DNA from 4 places in the Clostridioides sp. LIBA-7678 genome. Region 1 is predicted to be linked to each of the others. Evidence: riboswitches for the same ligand, from Rfam matches in the RefSeq annotation. Region 1 holds a riboswitch; each other region holds the start of a gene.

The links. Region 1 has a riboswitch for lysine ahead of ACTG46_RS11245 (aspartate kinase). Riboswitches for the same ligand answer to the same signal wherever they lie in the genome.
Region 2: linked by a shared signal. The riboswitch ahead of ACTG46_RS08995 (Na+/H+ antiporter NhaC family protein) and the one ahead of ACTG46_RS11245 (aspartate kinase) in region 1 are both predicted to bind lysine.
Region 3: linked by a shared signal. The riboswitch ahead of ACTG46_RS16710 (YfcC family protein) and the one ahead of ACTG46_RS11245 (aspartate kinase) in region 1 are both predicted to bind lysine.
Region 4: linked by a shared signal. The riboswitch ahead of ACTG46_RS17350 (aspartate-semialdehyde dehydrogenase) and the one ahead of ACTG46_RS11245 (aspartate kinase) in region 1 are both predicted to bind lysine.

The regions. Positions count from the first base shown of each region.
Region 1 covers NZ_CP196987.1:2,303,802-2,309,250, forward strand. Annotated here, with positions in the region: gene ACTG46_RS11235 (outer membrane protein assembly factor BamD) at 76-732, opposite strand; gene lysA (diaminopimelate decarboxylase) at 937-2,229, opposite strand; gene ACTG46_RS11245 (aspartate kinase) at 2,247-3,440, opposite strand; lysine riboswitch at 3,522-3,690, opposite strand; gene ACTG46_RS11250 (hypothetical protein) at 3,801-4,418, opposite strand; gene ACTG46_RS11255 (hypothetical protein) at 4,589-5,449, opposite strand, start outside.
Region 2 covers NZ_CP196987.1:1,855,257-1,860,705, forward strand. Annotated here, with positions in the region: gene ACTG46_RS08980 (TerD family protein) at 1-314, opposite strand, end outside; gene ACTG46_RS08985 (MetQ/NlpA family ABC transporter substrate-binding protein) at 417-1,214, opposite strand; SAM riboswitch class I at 1,326-1,431, opposite strand; gene lplA (lipoate--protein ligase) at 1,522-2,508, opposite strand; lysine riboswitch at 2,768-2,944, shown strand; gene ACTG46_RS08995 (Na+/H+ antiporter NhaC family protein) at 3,082-4,812, shown strand; tRNA gene ACTG46_RS09000 (tRNA-Leu) at 4,922-5,002, shown strand.
Region 3 covers NZ_CP196987.1:3,602,339-3,607,787, forward strand. Annotated here, with positions in the region: gene ACTG46_RS16700 (glycerate kinase) at 1-147, opposite strand, end outside; gene ACTG46_RS16705 (M20 family metallopeptidase) at 248-1,435, opposite strand; gene ACTG46_RS16710 (YfcC family protein) at 1,449-2,840, opposite strand; lysine riboswitch at 2,987-3,166, opposite strand; gene ACTG46_RS16715 (DUF3139 domain-containing protein) at 3,481-3,882, opposite strand; gene ACTG46_RS16720 (macrolide family glycosyltransferase) at 4,176-5,351, opposite strand; gene ACTG46_RS16725 (AbrB/MazE/SpoVT family DNA-binding domain-containing protein) at 5,384-5,449, opposite strand, start outside.
Region 4 covers NZ_CP196987.1:3,746,058-3,751,506, forward strand. Annotated here, with positions in the region: gene ACTG46_RS17335 (N-acetyldiaminopimelate deacetylase) at 1-669, opposite strand, end outside; gene ACTG46_RS17340 (L-serine ammonia-lyase) at 875-2,068, opposite strand; gene dapA (4-hydroxy-tetrahydrodipicolinate synthase) at 2,391-3,272, shown strand; lysine riboswitch at 3,350-3,523, shown strand; gene ACTG46_RS17350 (aspartate-semialdehyde dehydrogenase) at 3,696-4,697, shown strand; gene dapA (4-hydroxy-tetrahydrodipicolinate synthase) at 4,814-5,449, shown strand, end outside.

The DNA.
Region 1 (5,449 bases):
GCAAAAACAATTTGCTAAGAGCTAATTTTTTATAATGCATATTTTATTTATTAAAAATATATGCACATTTTATATTTATTGATTATTTGAACTTTGAGAATTTTCACCACTCTCTGCTCCACCACTAGTATCTGGAGAAGGTGGTGTTGGTGCTGGATTATTATTTGGTTTTTCTTGATTCTGAGAAGAGCTACTATTATTATCAGATTTATCATCATCTGATTTTTTACTGTTATTTTTAGAACTAGATTTATTAGTTTTACTATTTCTACTATAAGAAGTTTTTCTTGCGTCTGATTCTACTCTGTACCTATCTTCTCCTGCTGTATCTTTTGCCTTTTTCTTTCTTTGCTCTTCTGCTTCATTTTGTTCTTTTTCTAATTTAGTTAATTCTTCTTTCTTTTTAGTTGCTTCTTCTTTAATAACAGATGAACCATTTTTTATTTTCTCTATAAGCTTAAGTTCCTTAATTGCATCCTCATAATTTTTCGCTTCTTCAAACTCAGTCATATTTGACATTCTCATAGCTTGCATATACATAGCCCTTGCATTCTCATTAGTATTATCTTCTTCTAATGCAGAGGACAATGATTCCATAGCTTTTTTATAGTCATGTTTTTCTAAGTATGTTTTTCCTTGCTCAGTTAAATTTATTTCATCTTTATTATTAAATGAACATCCTACAAGAAATATAGATAATATCGATATTAATAAAATTACTCTTCCTCTCATTAAACCCCTCCTTGTTATATACTTTAAATTTTATCATAATTAGGAAGTTTTTAAAATATTTTATATTTATTACAAGAAATTTGTTAGTAAAAGAAAAAAATAAGTAGATATGCTATGTATAACTACAACAAACTAAAAATTAATTTAGAGCCATATATACCTTAGTAAATCTACTTATAATAAACTTAATATTTAATTTTCATTCTATACTTCTAAAGCTAATAAATCTTCATAACTTTGTCTCTTACATATTACCTTATCATTTCCATCAAATACTGATACTACTGCTGCTCTTGGTATTTTATTATAATTTGAAGACATTGAATACCCATATGCACCTGTTGATGTCGTTATAAGTATGTCTCCACTTTTAATATCCATTATATCTATATCCCCAATCAATATATCTCCACTTTCACAACATTTTCCAGCTATTGTTACATGATTCATAGTCTCATGGTTAATTTTATTTACAATACTACACTCATAACTAGCTTGATACAGAGAAGGTCTTACATTATCTGTCATACCTCCATCTACACTTACATAAACTCTAACATCTTTTATATCTTTTATTGAACCTACTGTATACAATGTGCTTCCTGCATTTGCAACTATTGATCTTCCTGGTTCTATTACCAATATAGGTACTTCTATCCCAAGCTCTTTACATGAACTTTCCGCTTTAGCAATTATAGTCTCACAGAATTCTTTTATAGTCTTAGGCTTATCTTCTTTACTGTAATAAACCCCTACACCTCCACCTAAGTCAATTTCTGTTAGCTGTATATTGAATTTTTCTTTTATCTCTTTTACTAAGTTCATCATTATGTCCACTGTATCTATGTATGGCTCTACATCAAATATTTGTGAGCCTATATGAGCATGAAGACCCACAAGTCTTATATTCTTGTATTCACTCAATTTCTCTATTGCTCTAAATAAATCTCCATTCACTAAGGCAAATCCAAATTTAGAATCTATCTGTCCAGTTTTTATATAATCGTGTGTATGAGCCTCTATTCCAGGTGTTATTCTAAAATATATTTCTTGAACTTTACCTTTTTCTTCACATAACTTTTCAATCAAATCCAATTCATAAAAATTGTCTACTACGAACTTACCTACACCTAAATCTAATCCCATATTTATTTCTTCTTTAGTCTTATTATTTCCATGGAAGAAAACTTTTTCCATAGGGAAATTTGATTTGTAGGCTGTATATAATTCGCCTCCTGAAACTACATCTAGGCACATTTGTTCTTCATTTATAAGATTACACATATAAATAGGTAAAAAAGCTTTACCTGCATAAGCAACCTTGTTTTTTCCATCTTTGGCTTTAAAATATTCTACATATTCTCTACAGTTTTGTCTTACCAAAGCTTCATCAAATACATAAAGTGGAGTTTGATATTTTTCACTAAGCTCTAAACAACTCACTCCTCCAATATATAATTCATTATCATTTACAGTCATAGTTCCATGAAGTTTCATAATATCCTCCCCAAATTTTATATATTAAATACTTCTGCTATTTTTTCTATAGCTATTTGCTTATCATCAGAATTTATAGCACATGTTATACGAATTTCTGATGTAGTTATAAGTTTTATCATTATACCATTTTCATTGAATATCTTAAATACCTTAGCAGCAACTCCAGAAGTATTTTTCATGCCAAGACCTACCAAAGAGAATTTAGTGATATTATTATCAACCACTACATGTTCTTCATCTGTGTACTTAGATACTATCTTCTTACATTCTCCTAATTCTTCTTTTGGAACTGTAAATGATACACTTATTTTATCTAAGATAGGTGCAGTCTGACTTATCATATCTACACTTATCCCTATAGTTGCTATATCTTCAAATAAACTAGATATATTTTCTGCTTTAAAATCTTTGATTGTTATAGAGCTATCGTCATCACTAGTAGCTAATCCTGTTATTACTTTATCCTCTAATTTCATATCTTTTCCCCCTCTTATATATGTTCCTTTTACTGTACCACATGTACGTCCAACATAAATTTCAACACCATATTTTTGTGCAAGTTCTATACTTCTTGAATGCATTACTTGTGCTCCTAAACTTGCTAACTCAAGCATTTCTTCATATTCAATCTCATCAAGTTTACTAGCCTTTGAATATTTTCTTGGGTCTGTAAAATAGATTCCATCAACATCTGTATATATCTCACATTTCCCATTTAATTTAACTGCAAGAGCCACAGCAGATGTGTCTGAACCACCTCTCCCAAGAGTAGTTACATCACCATCTTCATTGATTCCTTGAAATCCAGTTACTATTACGACATTTCCTTCATCTAAACTATTTTTAATTCTATTTACATTTATATCATCAATTTGAGACTTCCCATGAAGACCACTTGTTTTTATATTTAGCTGATAAGCATTATAACTTACAGCCTTACATCCAAGTGCATTTAATGCTATTGATAATAAAGAAGCTGAAATCATTTCTCCAGTAGACATCAAAGCATCCAATTCTCTTTTACTAGGTTCATTACTCAATTCTTTAGCCAACTTTATATATTCATCAGTGGATTTACCCATGGCAGACACAACTATTACCATTTGTGGATTTTCTTTTCTTCGTTCTATTATGTTTTCTGCAATTGATTTTATTTTATCAGTATCTGCCACCGAACTTCCACCATATTTTTGAACAATTATACTCATGCTTTTTCCCCCTCAAGTTAAATTTTGATAAATAAAAACGCCCAAAGGTATACTTTGGACGTGTAAATCTCATAGACCAAGTAACCTTGTAGCTCATCACTTTAAAAGTGACAGCCTTATACATATTCTGCATAAGTCCAGAAAATCCATCCGTCAACAAATTTTCTTCGGCTATAGACCCTTTCATCAATCATCAACACTTACCAGCTCCTATTGAATACTATTGAATATAGCTACCTCTACCCTAGGCTCATTATTTTTAATTAATTTATTAATATAGTTTTATCACATTCTATATAATATTGCAACAATTATTTTACAAAATGTGGCAAATCTATAATTCTCTTTTTTAAAATTAGGTTATATACAATTAAATAGTTTATTTAATCCTAAATCTATAAAATTTATACTATACTCACTATCATATCTCTCTAAATCATTTAATTCAGATAGATTATCTGGTGTAACTACCAAAACGTTTGGCACTTTAAAAAATGGAATTGTAGATTTATCTATCTTTCTAGAAAGATTTTCATATTTAGAAATATCTATTTCATTATTTAAATCAACATCTACTAGAACCTGTTTTATATTACCAAATTGGTCTGTATATTCAATAAATAAATCATATTTCATATCATCCACACTAACATTTCGGTAGAATCTTTTTACATCACAACCTGCAGTATTGATTCTAACAACTAATTCTGACCCTACTAGAGCCTTTATTAAATCATCTCCCTTAAAAAGTTTACTACCATTCAAATAGTATACATATGAGAGGTCTTTGTAATTATAATAATCCACATCACAAGGATATTTTTTAAGTGTATACTCACTACACATTTTTCTCAAGGTTTTTTTAAAGTTTTTTTTATTATATCTCTTTTGGTCTCCATAAATTTTTCTAAATTGAGCTTCTGTAACACATCTAACCCTGCTAATTAAAAGCAATATCTCTTTTTCCATATTAGTCATAGTACATTCTCCTTGAAGTATTATTTGCAAAGTTGTACTAATATTATATTAATTTTATGACATTAAATTTACAAAGAATTAAAATAAAATAGCTAGTTTTTATAAAAATAAATTTTATAAAAACTAGCTATTAATATATTAAATACTATTTTCGATTTTTTTAAGTTAAACTATACATTATCTTGATTCTCAGAACCTTGAGAGTTTGTATTTTCGTCAGTTCCTGTTCCCTCTTTTGCTTTTTTATCTTCAAAGTTTGCAATATTTAGGTTATCAAATTCTGACATTTCAATTACACCAGATAATTCTTTTGAATATGATATTTTGACTTTATCTCCAACTTGAGTCAATGGCAATTCACTAGATACTTTTGAAGTAGCTTTGAATATTATCTCTTTATTTGAATCTAAAGTCACATAATAATTAGTATTTCCACCTCGTACATCTGGACTTATTCTTGTCACTGTACCTTCTATGACTTCATCTTTTAAATCATTATCCAGTTTTAAATCATTACCCTTAGATTCTAATGAATCTTTATAGTTTCTCAATGCTTCGTTTTTATCTTCACCTAAACCAAGCACATTATAATCTTCAACAGATACAAATGCAACTCTCTTTACAAGACCAGCCTTATCTTTTAACGATGATACATATGTTGGTTGACCTAATATATTATACATTACAGGGAATGTTGCTTCATAATTCTTTTCTTGAACATTACCTTCAGCTGATTTCATTGCAGCTGTCTCAGTGGCTCCTGGTTGCTTATATAATTTAGCTTCTTTTGTTCTAGAATCAACTAACATAAATCCAATTGTAGATTCATCTCCTCCTGAAGATGTTATACCTGTATACCAATAAGACCTATTATCATTTCCATAAACTAATGATGTTCCTTCTGTTGGCACTAGTACTCCTTTTTCTGATATAACAGAATTTAAAAATCCATTAACATAAACTCCCCAGTCTTTAATCTGGTCTGTTATAAATTCTTGTGGCTGGATTCTATCCACCCATTTAGGTGTATT
Region 2 (5,449 bases), 450 kb from region 1:
TTATTACCATTTATTCTTATGTTTTCTCCTTGTGTATTGCTACCTGTTCTGTCATCTCCATCTAATTGAGCAAAAGGCGGATGTCCTAAACTACCAAAAGAATTACCTAATGCCTGTACAGCACCTTTTACACCATTTTTCATTTCAAACAAGCAACCTAAATCTAAATCTATATTACTGCTTTTTAGAGAGCCAAAAAAACCTTTTTTTTGTATTTTTTGATTCCAATTTAAATTAACTAAGATTTCACCTAAATCACTATTTTCTTTTTTTGTAAGGTTTATTTTTTGCCCCTTTTTTAATTCTATAGCCATAGTAATTTTCCTCCATAAACATAGATTTACTTAAATGGTAGCACTTAACAAGTCAATATTCAACAAGATTAGAATAATAATATTAAAATTATACTAAATATACTAGAAAACAGGAATTACAATGCCTTTATATTTCTCTTCAATTATACTTCTTGCTTTATCTGATGTAAGAACATCTTGTAGAACTTTAATTTTTTCACTATCTTTATCTTCAGTTCTAAATGCCAAAAGATTTGCATACTCATCATTTATAGGTGCTGTATAAAGTCCATTTTTCTTAGCATCAAGGCCAGCAGGTACTGCGTATGTAGTATCTATAAATGCAGCAGTTACATCTGGAAGAGAAGATGGAATCTGAGCGATATCCAATTCTTTAAATTGTATGCCTTTTGGATTTTCTATTATATCTTTAGGACTAACTAATCCATCACCTTTAGGTAAAGTTAAAAGTCCGATACTTTCAAGGTATCTAAGGTCTTTAGAACAAGAAGATGGGTTGTTACTTATTGCGATTGTATCTCCTTTTTTAAATTCATCAATAGATTTTATCTTGTAAGAGTAAAGGATTGCTGGGCATACATATAGTTTTTTTCCAGCCATTATTTTATATCCTTTAGCTTTAACAGCTTCTTTTAGATAAGGTTCATGTTGGAATAGATTTGCATCAATTTCTCCGTTATTTAAAGCTTCGTTTGGAAGTATGTAGTCATCAAAATTTTTAACCTCCAAAGTATAACCTTTTTCTTCGATAAGTGGTTTTAATTCTTCTAATAATTCTCCACCTGGTACTAAAGTAGCGCCAACAACAATTTTTTTATCATCGTTACCTTTAGAACATCCAACTATAGATAAAGTAAAAACTAGACATAATAATAAACTTAATAATTTTTTGAATTTCATATAAATTCCCTCCTGAATATGATTGATTAGTTAAAAATAAAATACCCTCTTTTATCACACTGCAAAATAAAATAAGCCTGAGTTTAAACTCAGGCTTTAAAAGCTAATTTAGACTCATCTTTCAGTATAATACTGCAGGATTTAGCACCAATGTATATAAAAATATACTGGTTGCTGGGTTTCATAGGGCCAGTCCCTTCACCACTCTGGATAAGAAGTATCAATTTTTAATTATGTTATAAATATTATCATGATTTTTTACATATGTAAACATAATTTTATAAATATTTTAAAATTTTTAATATTTCTATTTAACACCTAAGATTCCAGAAATTAGAATATCAGTGTCAGCTCCTAAGAAATAATCATTTATTTCAATGGAATCTAAAACATTCCTTAAAGCATTCTCTTCATGTTTCGTTCCAGCAAGTTTATCTTCCACAAATGAAACATCACGTTTTCCAAAAAAGTCTCCAAAAAATTTTATAGTAGTTATTATTCCCTTATCAACATTTAGATTAAACTCAACGTTTCCACCAGAATATTTTAACTCATTTGAAAGGGTATATTTTGGGGAATTACCAAAGTTCCAATCCCAAGTTTCATATTTTGACTTAGTAAGTTTTTCTATTTGTTCTATGTCATAATCACTTAAATAATAATTAGTATTATCAGTGTTAGTTTTAGAGAGATAATTCATTATTGCGTCCTTAAATTCTAGTATATCCATTTTAGATTGTAGATGTTCACTTATATTAGTTACACGAGATTTTACAGACTTTATGCCCTTTCCTTCAAATTTTATAGGTTTTACCTTTAGAGCTTTTGAAAGGTCATTTATCTCAGATGAAAATAACAGTGTACCATGATGCATCACCTTATTTTTGTAGTTGTATTGAGCATTTCCAGAAAACTTCTTACCATCTATAAGAAGGTCATTTCTTCCAGAAAATTCAGCGTTTACATCTAATGTCTTAAGTAAGTCTATTATTGGTTGAGTGAATCTTCTGAAATCACTAAAGCTATTATTATTGCAGGCTATGAATGTAAAATTTATATTTCCTAAATCATGAAATACAGCTCCACCACCAGATTGTCTCCTAACAACAGGTATAGAATTTTCTTTTATATATTCTAAATTTATTTCAGAAAGTGTATTTTGATTTTTTCCAACAATTATAGAAGGTTCATTCCTCCATAAAATAAATAAGTCTTCGTCAAAATTTTTTAGAAGATATTCTTCCATCGCTAAATTGAAGTAAGGGTTTGTCTTTTCATTGTAAATTAGTAACATTAAAGTAATTCCTCCATATAATTGATAAAATTTTTTTGTTATTTTTAGTACAATTAATTTTATAATTCGACAATAATGTAAAAAGTCCTTTAAATTAGAAGATTTAAAAAAGAAGACAATCTTATATTAATAGAAGTGTATATTAAACATAATTAGAGAAGTTTGGGATTTTATGTAAAAAATAAAAAGGAATTTTAAAAACTAACTTGCAAAGTTTAAATAAATAATATATACTCAAAATATACTTAATAAAAGTGAATAGAAGGGTAGAGGCGCAATAATCTATCAGTACTAATAATGAGTTAAGCACAGAGATTTATTAGGAAAGGAGATATTGCCGAAGTTTTATAATTGATGCTTTAAGATTATATTGCTGGGGGTACATAGAAAATATGTACAACTGTCACAGGTTTATTTGTGGTGAGCTATCATTTAAGGAATTATATTATATTTATTTTAATATTGTTGATGTATTGTAATTTTCAAGCCTTGAGTGTTTAGCACTTAAGGCTTTTTTAGTTTTATCAAATACCCTGTATAATTCACAAAACTAAAAAAGAGAGGGAGATTTATATGAGAAACAAAAAAATTAATATTATTTTTCTGACGACAATTATGTTTATAATGTCAACAGTAATGGTTTTTGCAGAGGAAGATATAGACACTATCGCACTAGCTAATGCAGAAAAATTTGGAATCTTAACTTTAATACCACCATTAGTTGCTATAATACTTGCATTCATAACTAAAAACGTAATAATTTCTTTACTTATAGGGATTCTTTCTGGGAGTTTTATAATTAAAGCTAGTGGTATAAATGTGTTTGCTACATTCATACAAGCATTTTTAGACTTAGTGGATAGAGCTTTGGTATCGTTATCAGACCCGTGGAATGCAGGGATAATACTACAAGTTCTAGCAATTGGAGGGGTTATAAATCTTGTTGCAAAGATGGGAGGAGCTAAGGCTATAGCTGAGGCACTTGCCAAAAGAGCGAAATCAGCGAAAGGTACACAAATTATAACATGGTTTTTAGGTCTTTTGGTATTCTTTGATGATTATGCAAATTCATTAATAGTAGGTCCTATGATGAGACCTGTTGCAGATAAAATGAAAATATCAAGAGAAAAATTAGCCTTTATAATAGATGCTACAGCAGCACCAGTTGCTGGATTAGCTATAATATCTACATGGATAGGTCTTGAAGTTGGTTTAATACATGATGCTTTTGAAAGTATAAGTGTAGATGTTGATGCATTTGGTATATTTTTAAATACAATACCATTTAGATTTTATAATATATTAATATTAGCATTTATTGTAATATCAGCATTATTATTAAAAGAATTTGGGCCAATGAAAAAAGCAGAAATAAAATCTAGAAGTAGAAAAGTTGGTACAGACCTTGATGAAGGTGTAGAAGAATTAGATGATTTAGCACCAAAAAATGGAGTGAAATTGAGTGTGTGGAATGCTATAATCCCAATAGGAACATTAATAATAGTTGCTTTGGCATCATTCTATTATAGTGGATATACGTCTATAATGGGTGGTGAAGATAAAGCTCTAATACAACTATTTACAAATTCACCATATTCTTTTGGAGCAATAAAAGAAGCATTTAGTGCATCTGATGCATCTAGAGCATTATTCCAATCTGCACTTGTTGCAAGTTTAGTTGCTATTATAATGGCTGTAGTTAAAAAGATTTTTACAGTGTCAGAAGCAATTGATGTTTGGATAGATGGGATGAAAAGTTTAGTAATAACTGGTGTAATATTAATACTTGCATGGTCATTAAGTTCAGTAATAAAAGAATTAGGTACAGCTAAATTTTTGATACACTTATTATCAGGTTCACTACCTCCATTCTTATTGCCAAGTTTAATATTTGGTTTAGGAGCAATAATATCTTTTGCTACTGGAACAGCTTATGGAACAATGGGTATACTTATGCCACTAGCAATACCACTAGCTTACTCATTAAATCCTGATATGTCTTATGTAATAGTGAGTACAAGTGCAGTCTTAACAGGTGCAATATTTGGAGACCACTGTTCTCCGATTTCAGATACAACAATACTTTCTTCAATGGGAGCTGGTTGTAATCATATAGACCATGTTAATACTCAAATGCCATATGCTATATTTACAGCAGTAATCACTATTGTATTTGGATATATACCAGCTGGATTAGGATTGCCAATATATATAGTATTACCAGTAGCTATAGCTGCTGTATTTGTTGGTATTCAAATAATTGGTAAGAGAGTTGATGAAGCAGAGATAGAACTTGCAGAATAAAGATATAAATAAATTTCACCTTTTATTATCATTCTTTTGTTAGTTTTTAGATAATTTTAAAAAGTTATTGAAAATAATAGCGAAATATAGTAAAATAAAAGAGTAATAAGCGGATGTGGCGGAATTGGCAGACGCACTAGACTTAGGATCTAGCGCCATTGGCGTGGGGGTTCGACTCCCTTCATCCGCACTCTACAGTACTTAGTTGTGCTGAAAAAAACTGGGATTGCTGGCTTTCGGAGTGGGCTATCCCGTTTTTATTTTTTGATAAATCGAATATAATATGAATATATTTCTAAGGATATTTTATTAATAAATATAAAAGCACATTGAGTGCTTTTTTTGTTGTTTAAAATTACAATTACATATAAATTCTTAGATATTTGTCAATAAGATAAAATCTTATTTTTCACAAAGATAAATTTGCAAACGATTCTATTGCATGTATAAATATATCTTTAACATAATATAGTAAATTACAATATAACTTTACTTTTAGTGTTTTATATGACATGCTAGTAATAAATTAAATAAATATATTATTTTACATTAATATATAACATATATGTATAAAAGTTAATATTATAAAAGTAGTATAATTGATAATAAAAACTTAACAAAAAAATTAATACATAAA
Region 3 (5,449 bases), 1.3 Mb from region 1:
TACTGTTCCTTCACCACCGTCAGCAAGTGGTAGTATCTTTACTTTTGCATCTTTTTCAACTTTTAATATCCCTTTTTTGATTGCATTTGCTGCTTCAATTGAGGATAAACTCCCCTTAAAGGAATCTATAGAGATTAATATTTTCATATTTATCTACTCCTTATTTTAATATACGATTTTATAATATTAATAAAAGAGGTATTACCGATTTTCAAGTAATACCTCTTTGTTTTATTTTTAATTTAAATTAATTTATGTGATTTTTCTTAATCTCATCAAGTAGTCCATCTTCTAAATAAATTTCTAATGCACAACCCACCATTGCCTTTACTGCTTTATGAAGTTTATCATAAGCTTCTGCAGAATTTGCATAATTTAGAAATTCTTTTTCGTGAACATATACCATTGGATTTATATCTAAAGCTATTTCTGTATACATAGTAGGGCAAACTTGACTTACATTACCTATATCTGTAGAACCCACTGGTCCATCTTTTCCCTCTAATATATCTGTTATACCTGCTTCAATCAAATTATTTTTTGTTATATTTTGAAGTACTTTATTATTTATTATATTGTCAAAAGAATTTTCAAAATATCTATAAGATAGCTTAGCTCCTGTCATTAACTCTGCACCTTTTGCACAGTTTATAACTTTTTTAGTAACTTCATCTAAATAACTTCTTTCAGCAGCTCTTACAAAAAACTTACAAGCAGCTTTTTCTGGAACTATATTTGGAGCTTCTCCTCCATTTGAAACTATACCATGTATTCTAACATCTGATTTTACATGTTGTCTTAGAGCATTTATTCCAGCAAAAGTAAGTTGTACTGCATCCAATGCATTAACTCCCATATGAGGATGACTAGCTGCATGTGCTGATACACCTTCAAAGCTAAACTCTAATGAATCTATTGCTAAAGCTTTGCAGTTTATATTATTAAAAGCTTCTATATGCATCTGATAGCTTACATCAATATCATCAAAAGCTCCTGCTTTAACTAAGTCACATTTTCCTCCTGTTGTTTCTTCAGCTGGTGTTCCTATTAATACAATTTTTCCTTTAAAACTTTCTTTTAACTTGCTTAATACTATACAAGCTCCTAGTGTAGATGCTGCAATCCAGTTATGACCACAAGCATGACCTGGCTCTTTATCTTCTCCATATCCAGGAAGTGCATCATACTCAGCTAAAAACGCTATAGTAGGACCATCACTATCTCCTAGCTCTGCTCTAAAAGCAGTATCCATATTACAGTATGGATAAGTTGTATCAAATCCATATTCCTTCATTTTCTCTACTAAATATTTTGATGATATATATTCTTCATCTCCTAGCTCTGGGTTGTTGAATATAAAATCGCATACTTCTTCAATTTCTTTCCCAAGTTCATTCTCTATCTCATAAGCTCTTTTCTTTATACTCTCTATCATAACTTACCTCCTATTAGAATCCTAGATATAATCCTACTGTCAAAAATACCATTACAAGAATTGTTAATACTACCATTAGAGGAACTATGAATCTAACCCACTTTGACCAAGGGATATTAGCTACTGCTAGTGCTCCCATTAAAACACCTGATGTAGGTGTTATTAAGTTAGTTACACCTATCCCAAATTGATAAGCTGTAACTATCATTTGTCTAGATACATCTACTAAGTCTCCAAGTGGTGCAAGTACAGGTATTGTAAGTGATGCAAGCCCTGATGCTGATGGTATTAAAAATGCTATTAATCCTTCTATTAAGAAAGTTAAGTTTATAAATATAGTTTTTGGTAATCCATTTAATAAATTTGCCGCAGAATTTAAAATTGTATCTATTATAAATCCATTTTCTGCTATTATTACGATTCCACGTGCAAATGCTATACATAATCCTGCTGTCATTAAATCTCCAGCTCCACTTATAAATGAATTAACTATTTCATCTTGCTTAAGCCCTGATGCTATTCCAGATATTATACCTATGGCTGTAAATATCATTGCAATTTCAGCTATATACCATCCTAATTTTAAAACACCAAATATCATAATTCCCATACCTATTACGAAAATTGCTATTACAATGGCTTCTCTTTTTGTAAATTCTTTTATGTTTGTATCACTATTAACCATTGATTCTTGATTCAGTGATATATCATGTACTAAAGACTTTTTAGGGTCTTTTTTTACTTTATTAGCATACATCATAACAAATGCTATAGATATAGCCATATATATTATAAACATAACAACTCTAAACTCTATTCCAGAACCTGGTGCTATTTGTGACAATGCCTGTGCTATTCCTACAGAGAAAGGATTAGTAGTCGCCGCTCCAAATCCAGCTGTTGCCCCTATAAATACTGTTGCCACCGCGGTTAATGAATCATATCCCATGCTGGTCATAAGTGGAATAAATATCATATAAAAAGGTAATGTTTCTTCACTCATTCCAAAAGTTGTACCACCAAGACCAAATAAAATCATAGATATAGGTATTATTAAAAATTGAAACTTCTTCATTTTATTTACAGTGTGCGCTATAATGGCTTCTATTGCACCTGTTTTATTAACTATTCCAAAAGCCCCTCCAACTATTAAAACAAATCCAACTACTTCAGCTGCATCTATAAATCCATTTATAGGAGCTGAAAATACATCAGTAATACCTTGTGGATTTGATGGTGCTTTTTCATAAGTTCCAGCTACAACAACTGACCTTCCGTCTATATCTACCCTTTCAAAATTTCCACTTGGTACTATCCAAGTAAGAACTGCCATTACTACTATTAATAAGAATATTATAGTAAGTGTCTGCGGCATAGTAAACCTCTTCTTTTTTAAACTGCTCATTTTTATTCTCCCCACTTTTAAATTAAAATATTTTATTATTGCATCCCTTTTCTATCCTATTTTGTATAGATGTAAAAAAGCTCAACATGGATACATGTTGAGCTAAATGTGTTAAATACAATATACCTACATCTTCCCTTTATCTTATCTAAGATAGCTCTCCATCAAAATTCGGGATGAATTTGATGACAGTACTGTACCTATTAAATACAGTCCCAGCACTAGCTTTGGACACTAGCACTTCGGCACTTACTCCTTTTATATTGCTTCATTGGTTTCCAACCTCTTCAATACTAATCTTAGTAAATGCAACCTCTACCTCAATCTTTTTATTAGATGAGGTAATGCTTATTAAATTTTATTTATTGTAAATAATTGTAGCATAATATGTCGAGATTGTAAATATTTTCAATATAATATACTTAGAATTAAATTTTATTTTCCACATCAATAAACTTTATATCTGCACATACATTCAAAGAATGTAGTATATTTTTATATCTAATTTTTTAAAGTCTGAAGATATATGTTTTTATATGTAACAAATTATACTTTCTCTATTAAGTGAATCTTTGGATATTTTTATTAGATGTTTATTAATAATTGATTACCATAAGAAATCATTCCATTGTATCCTCAACTATTTATTCAATTCTTTTTTAAGATAAATTGGTGGATACTTAACACTTTTTAATTCTTCATTACTTTTTAGAAGCTTATTGTTTTCTACATTATAAATTTGTAACATAACTTTATTTACATATAGGGCATAATAATCATCACTATAAAAATATTGATATTCATATTGTGAATCATCTTTATAATTTACTCTATACAGTATTCCATTATAGCTTGCTTTCTTTGCTTTTTCTTTTGTAATACTCTTTATATCATCTTCCGAAATACCTTGCTTTACCATATATTTATTGATATATATCTCAGCCTCCTTCCATGGTTTGAAATAGTTATTATATACAACACTTCCTGCTATACCTACAATACCTATAATTAATACTACTAAAATAATTCTATATTTTCTCATGCTAATTCCCCTTCTTTTATTATTTAAAACTATTATAATTCACTAAAAAAAGATGTTATATTTTTCTATTAGAATATAACATCCATCGTATTTAGTATCAATATACATGCCCTAACTGGTAGGTTAAAAGGCCCTACTGTCAGTATTTTTATTAAGTAGTATATATATTTCCTACTTTCCATGTAGTTTTATTTCATTATTATAAAAATTTCACAAGTATTTGTTTTAGAATATCTATTGCAATATTTCAATTAACATAATAAGTATCATATTAAGCTTCTAAATTTATATATTCAGCAATATGACTTTATAAGCTGTAATATTACATCAGCTGCCTTATTTGAACCACCTGCATTATAAAAGCTTTTTGATAGTTTAATTGCCTCTTCTTTGTATCCATTATCATTCATAACTTTAAATACAGTATCTTTAATATTTTTTGACCTATTTTCTTTTAACATCAGTCCTGCACCTAAATAAGCAACTCTATTAGCTACCATTCTCTGCTCTGAATGTTGTGGAAATAAGACCATAGGTACCCCATAATATAAACTTTCATTTACACTATTCATACCACAATGAGTGATAAACACATCAGCTTCTTGAAGTATAGCAATCTGTTCAACACTATTTTTAACTTCAAAGTTATTTGGTATATTCCCTAAACTTTTAATGTCAGTATCTCTACCAACAGACCTAATTATATCAACATCACAATCTTTAAATGCTTTTATACAGTTTTCATAAAAATTAACATTTTTATTATTAATCGTACCAAGTGAAATATATATAAGTTTTCTCTTTTTATCTTTAGGCTTAACAATCAACTTTGATACTGATGGCCCTACAAAAGAATATTTACTGGAAAAATTTTCTGACATTGGCTGAAATTCTTTTGATGTATATACAATAGTATTTGTATCATTATCATTAGAAATCATAGAAACAAAGTTTTTTACATAATATCCTTTTCTTTGTAAGAGCTTTATTTTTTTATTAATACGTCTCATCCCCAAAAACATATGAACAACTTCCATAAAACTTTGCTTCATCATTTTTGCTGTATGTTTATTAAATGCAAAAGTTGTTGTAGAGCATATATATGGAATATTAAGTTTTTGTGCAAATAACTTTCCCCAAAAGCTTAATGAGTCTGATACAATACAATCTGGATTAAAAACTTTAAGTTCTCTACATACTTTTTCATCTAAAGATATTGTAGTGTCTGCTATCATCTCAATTAACCCAGAGAAATCCTTGCCAATTTTTTTCTCATCTTCAGGACGTAATTCTGGGAGATATTTATCACAACTAATAAATTTTGCTCCAGTATCTTCAATTTTATCTTTAAATTCATTAAAAGAATAATACAATACTTCATTCCCTCTATCTACTAATTCACGAACTACTTCAATGGTTGGATTAGTATGACCATATGCAGGAATGCTGAAAAAAACTATTTTACTCATATTTTATCCATCCTTTTATAATTTTTCTAAAATTATTCTTCGTTATTTGTTACTCCCATATGACCTATAAAATTTACCAAATCACGTTGATGAACAAT
Region 4 (5,449 bases), 1.4 Mb from region 1:
TCTACCAATAGTCAATACTGCATTGTCTATTGGGCTTATATTTCTTGATACTATAGTTTGAAGTGAACTTACAAAGTTTGAAGCTATAACTATCCCATCAATTCCATTTTGTGGCATAGCACCGTGTCCACTTTTAGACACTATTTCTATATCAATGTCTCCTATTTGAGCCATAAAGTATCCTTCTCTTGTACCAACATAACCTTCTGGCAACTCTGGATATATATGAAGTCCATATATTTCATCAACATTATATTTTCTAAGTACACCTTCATTTATTAAAGCTTTTGCTCCCCCTGGACCTTCTTCTGCTGGTTGGAATATGAATACTATATTATCATTCAGTTGTTCTTTGTTATCATTCAAATATTCAATTAATCCAAGTAATATAGTGGCATGTCCATCATGACCACATAAATGCTTTACACCTTCCTCACTATGAAGCCCATCTATATCTGCTCTAAAAGCTATATCTTTTTTAGGTTTTTTGCCTTCTATTATTCCTACTATACCTGTTTCTAAGTAAACTTCATACTTAATCCCCAATTTATCAAGATAATCTCTTATGTATTTTGAAGTCTTATATTCTTTTCTTCCAATCTCTGCAATTGGATTTAATGCCTTTCTATGTTTATAAAGTTGCTCTTGTAAATATGATGCCTCTCTCATGTAATCTCCTCCAAATTTTAATTTATTAAAAAATATTTCTATATCCCTCATAATTAAAACATTATATAACAAACTATACTAATTAAAAGTAAAAAATTAAATTTAATATAAAAATATTTTGCATTATTAAATAATTCACCATTAATAATAATTCCCCTGTTTCATAAATCAAAACAGGGGAATTATTACTTAAAAATTTTATTTTTTAGCAAGAGAAGAAATGTTTAGCAAGTCCACCCTTAGCAGTTTCTTTATATTTATCCATCATGTCTATACCAGTTTCTTTCATTGTTTCAACAACTTGGTCCAAGGAGACAGAATGTGAGCCATCAGTTAATAATGCATAATTAGCTGCATCATAAGCTCTTTGAGCTGCCATAGCATTTCTTTCTATACATGGAATTTGAACGTATCCATATACAGGGTCACAAGTCATTCCTAGATGATGTTCAAGTGCTATTTCTGCTGCATATTCAATATGGTCTATAGTACCACCTTTTAAGTATGCTACTGCCGCTGCTGCCATAGAACAAGCTGCACCAACCTCACCTTGACACCCTACCTCTGCTCCAGATATTGATGCGTTAGTCTTTATTATATTACCTATTATCCCAGCCACAAGTAGTGCTTCAATTATTTTTTGGTCATCATACTTATAGAAATCTTGCATTGCAAAGAATATTCCTGGGATTACACCAGCAGAACCACAAGTTGGTGCTGTAACTATGATATTACCAGAAGCATTTTGCTCAGAAGCTGCTAGTGCATATGCATATACAAGTGTTGAGAAGTTTTTATCTTTTTGGTATGCATTATAAAACGTACTTGCTCTTCTTTTTAATAATAATTTACCTGGTATTATTTCATCTGTGCTTAATCCATCATCAATAGATTTTCTCATAGCATCTTTTATAGTTTTTATATAATCTTTTATGTCTTCTGGTTCACATTCCAACACAAAATCTACTAAAGTCTTATTATTTTCCTTACACCATTTTACTATCTCATCCATAGTATCTAGATGATATATACTGTTGCTTTTGCTATTTCTTTGACCTTCTTCTGCTATAGTTCCTCCACCTACAGAATATACAGTCCATTCAGCCGTTACATTTCCTTCTTTATCTAAAGCTTCAAACTTCATTCCATTTGGATGAAAATCTTTTATAATATCTTCTTCCCAAACGATTTCAACTTTTTTTGGCGATATCGTTTTTTCAATTATATAGTCAGTTAAGTGACCTTTTCCTGTAGCTGCCAAACTACCATATAATATTGCTCTAAAACTTTCTGCATCTGAATTTTCATTTTTAAATCTTTCTGCTGCTCTTTGTGGTCCCATAGTATGAGAACTTGAAGGCCCACTTCCTATTTTAAAAAGTTCCTTTAAAGTATCCATATTATTCCTCCTAAATTTACGGTATTATTGCTTATTATTAGATTTTACGCACATATTTATTATAACCTAAATATATTAATTATTAGTTATTAAATTCGCATAAAATTTATTTTTTATTTCCATTTTGGTATATTTTATTAAATTAATATGCATATTTTGAGAATAAAACATTTATTTCAAATTTTTCTAATATTAATATAATATAAATATCTTATTTAAACAGTTAAGATATTAACTATACCTATTAAAATTAATTAATTTGTACTATAATTATTATTGTACTTAAAAAATTAAATTTAGATAAAAAAGGAGATTTGATTATATGTTATTTAAAGGTTCTGCTGTTGCTTTAGTTACCCCATTCACAGAGGATAATAATGTCAACTTCGAAAAATTAGGTGAATTAATCGAATACCACATTGAGAATGACACAGATGCACTAGTTGTTTGTGGAACAACAGGTGAGGCAACTACTATGAGTGAATCTGAAATTTTTGCTGTAATAAAATATACAGTTGAAAAAGTTAACAAAAGAATACCTGTCATTGCAGGTACTGGTTCAAACAATACTATGTTGTCTGTTCATATGAGTCAAGAAGCTGAAAAATTAGGAGTTGATGGACTTTTAATAATAACTCCTTACTATAATAAGACTAATGAAAAAGGTCTTAAACTTCACTTTGAAACAATAGCAAATAGCGTTAAGTTACCAATTATTTTATACAATGTACCTGGAAGAACTAAAGTAAATATAAAGCCATCTGTTGTGGCTGAACTTGCTAAAATAGATAATATAGTTGCTGTAAAGGAAGCAAGTGGAGATTTAGCTCAAGTTGCAGAAATAGCTAAATTAGTACCTGAAGACTTTGCTATATACTCCGGTAATGATGACACTATATTACCACTATTATCATTAGGTGGAAGTGGTGTTATCTCTGTGCTTGCTAACATTTGCCCTAAGGAGACACATGACTTAGTAACTAAATTCTTTAAAGGTGATATTGAAGGCTCAAAAAAATTACAACTTGATATGGATGCTTTAATTGCTGCCTTATTTATAGAAGTAAATCCAGTGCCAGTTAAAACTGCCATGAATATTTTAGGTTTTAATGTTGGAGATTTAAGACTTCCTCTAGCTGAAATGGAAGAAATTAATCTTAATGTATTAAAACAAGAATTGACAAATTTTGGATTTAAATTTTAGCAATATTTATATAAATAAGTTGATTTTTTCTTAAATATGTATTATTATTAGAATAATCAAATTTTAATATCCTATTAACCTAGGGTAGAGGTAGCTGTAACTAAGAGTATCCAATAGTAGCTGGCAGGCGTTAATGATTGGAAAAAGGATTTACAGCCGAAGAAAATATTTCTTGCAATTATATTTTCTGGGATTACACATAACATGTGTAATACTGTCACTTATATTATAAGTGATGAGCTACAGGGTTTACTTTGAGTGATAAATTAGACGTACAAAGTATACCTTTGTACGTTTTTTGTATATAATTAAAGTTGTTAATATAATATTAAAGTTTTTGGATATAAAAAAATATTAACATATCTTACTTGTATAACTAAAATCAAATAATGTTTTAATAATTTAAAATTGGGGTGAATTTATATGAAAAAAGTAAACGTAGCGATAGTTGGTGCTACTGGAATGGTAGGTAGAACATTTTTAAAAGTATTAGAAGAAAGAAATTTTCCAATAGAAAATCTATTTTTATTCTCTTCTTCTAAATCAGCTGGTTCTAAAGTAATATTTTGTGGTAAAGAATATATAGTAGAAGAATTAAAGGAAACTTCATTTACTGATAGAGGTATACAAATAGCACTATTCTCTGCTGGAGGAAGTATTAGTGAAAAGTATGCTCCAATAGCAGCATCAAATGGAATCTTAGTAGTGGATAATTCTAGTCACTGGAGAATGGACCCAGATGTTCCTTTAGTAGTTCCTGAAGTAAATCCTGAAGCAATAAAAGAACACAAGGGCATAATAGCTAATCCTAACTGCTCTACTATACAAGCTATGGTTCCTCTTAAGCCACTTGATGATAAGTACAAAATTAAGAGAGTAGTATACTCTACTTACCAAGCTGTATCTGGTTCTGGTGTTAAAGGTGTTGAAGATTTAGAGAAAGGGATGAATGGTAATCCTACTGGATTCTACCCTCACCAAATATCTTACAATTGTCTTCCTCATATAGATTCATTTACTGAAAATGGATATACTAAGGAAGAAATGAAAATGGTAAATGAAACTATGAAAATACTTAATAATTACGACTTAAAAATAACTGCAACTACTGTAAGAGTTCCAGTGAGAAATGGTCATAGTGAATCTATAAACGTTGAATTTAATAATCCATTTGAATTAGAAGACTTAGTAAAAACACTTGAAGAAGCTCCAGGGGTTGTAGTAGTTGATAATCCTGCTAATAATGAATATCCAACTGCTGTAGAATTTGACAATAGAGATGAAGTATTTGTTGGAAGAATAAGAAGAGACTTCAGTGTTGACAATGGTGTAAATCTTTGGGTTGTAGCTGACAATATCAGAAAAGGTGCTGCAACTAATGCAATTCAAATAGCTGAAATGGCTTTATCATACGATTTAGTATAATATACAAACTTGTATAAATATATAATTTTGTAAAATATTAATAATAATATAAAAACAAGCATTAGAAGTAACTGTAATATAAAACACAAAAATAAAAAAGAGGGGATTGATTTTATATGATATTTAAAGGTTCTGCTGTTGCTCTAGTTACACCATTTACAAAGGATAACAAAGTTGATTTTGACAAATTAGGCGAATTGGTTGAATACCAGATAGCTAATGGTACTGATGCTATAGTATCTTGTGGTACTACTGGTGAAGCTAATACTATGACTGATGAAGAACAACTTGCTACTATTAAGTATGTTGTAGAAAAAGTTAATAAAAGAGTTCCTGTTATAGCTGGAAGTGGTTCTAATGATACTATGCACTCAGTTAATCTAAGCCAAGAAGCTGAAAAATTAGGAGTAGATGCTCTATTAATCATAACTCCTTATTACAATAAAGCTAATAAAGCTGGACTTAAACGTCATTTTGAAACAATAGCTAACAGTGTCAAACTTCCAATTATACTTTACAATGTCCCTGGAAGAACTTGTGTAAATATAAGTCCTAGCCTTATAGTTGAACTTGCTAAAATAGATAATATAGTTGCTGTAAAAGAAGCTAGTGGAGACCTAGGACAGGTTGCAGAAATAGCTAGTTTAGTTCCAGATGATTTTGCTATCTACTCTGGTAATGATGATACTATACTTCCTTTATTATCTTTAGGAGGTCAAGGAGTTATATCAGTACTTGCTAATGTTTGCCCT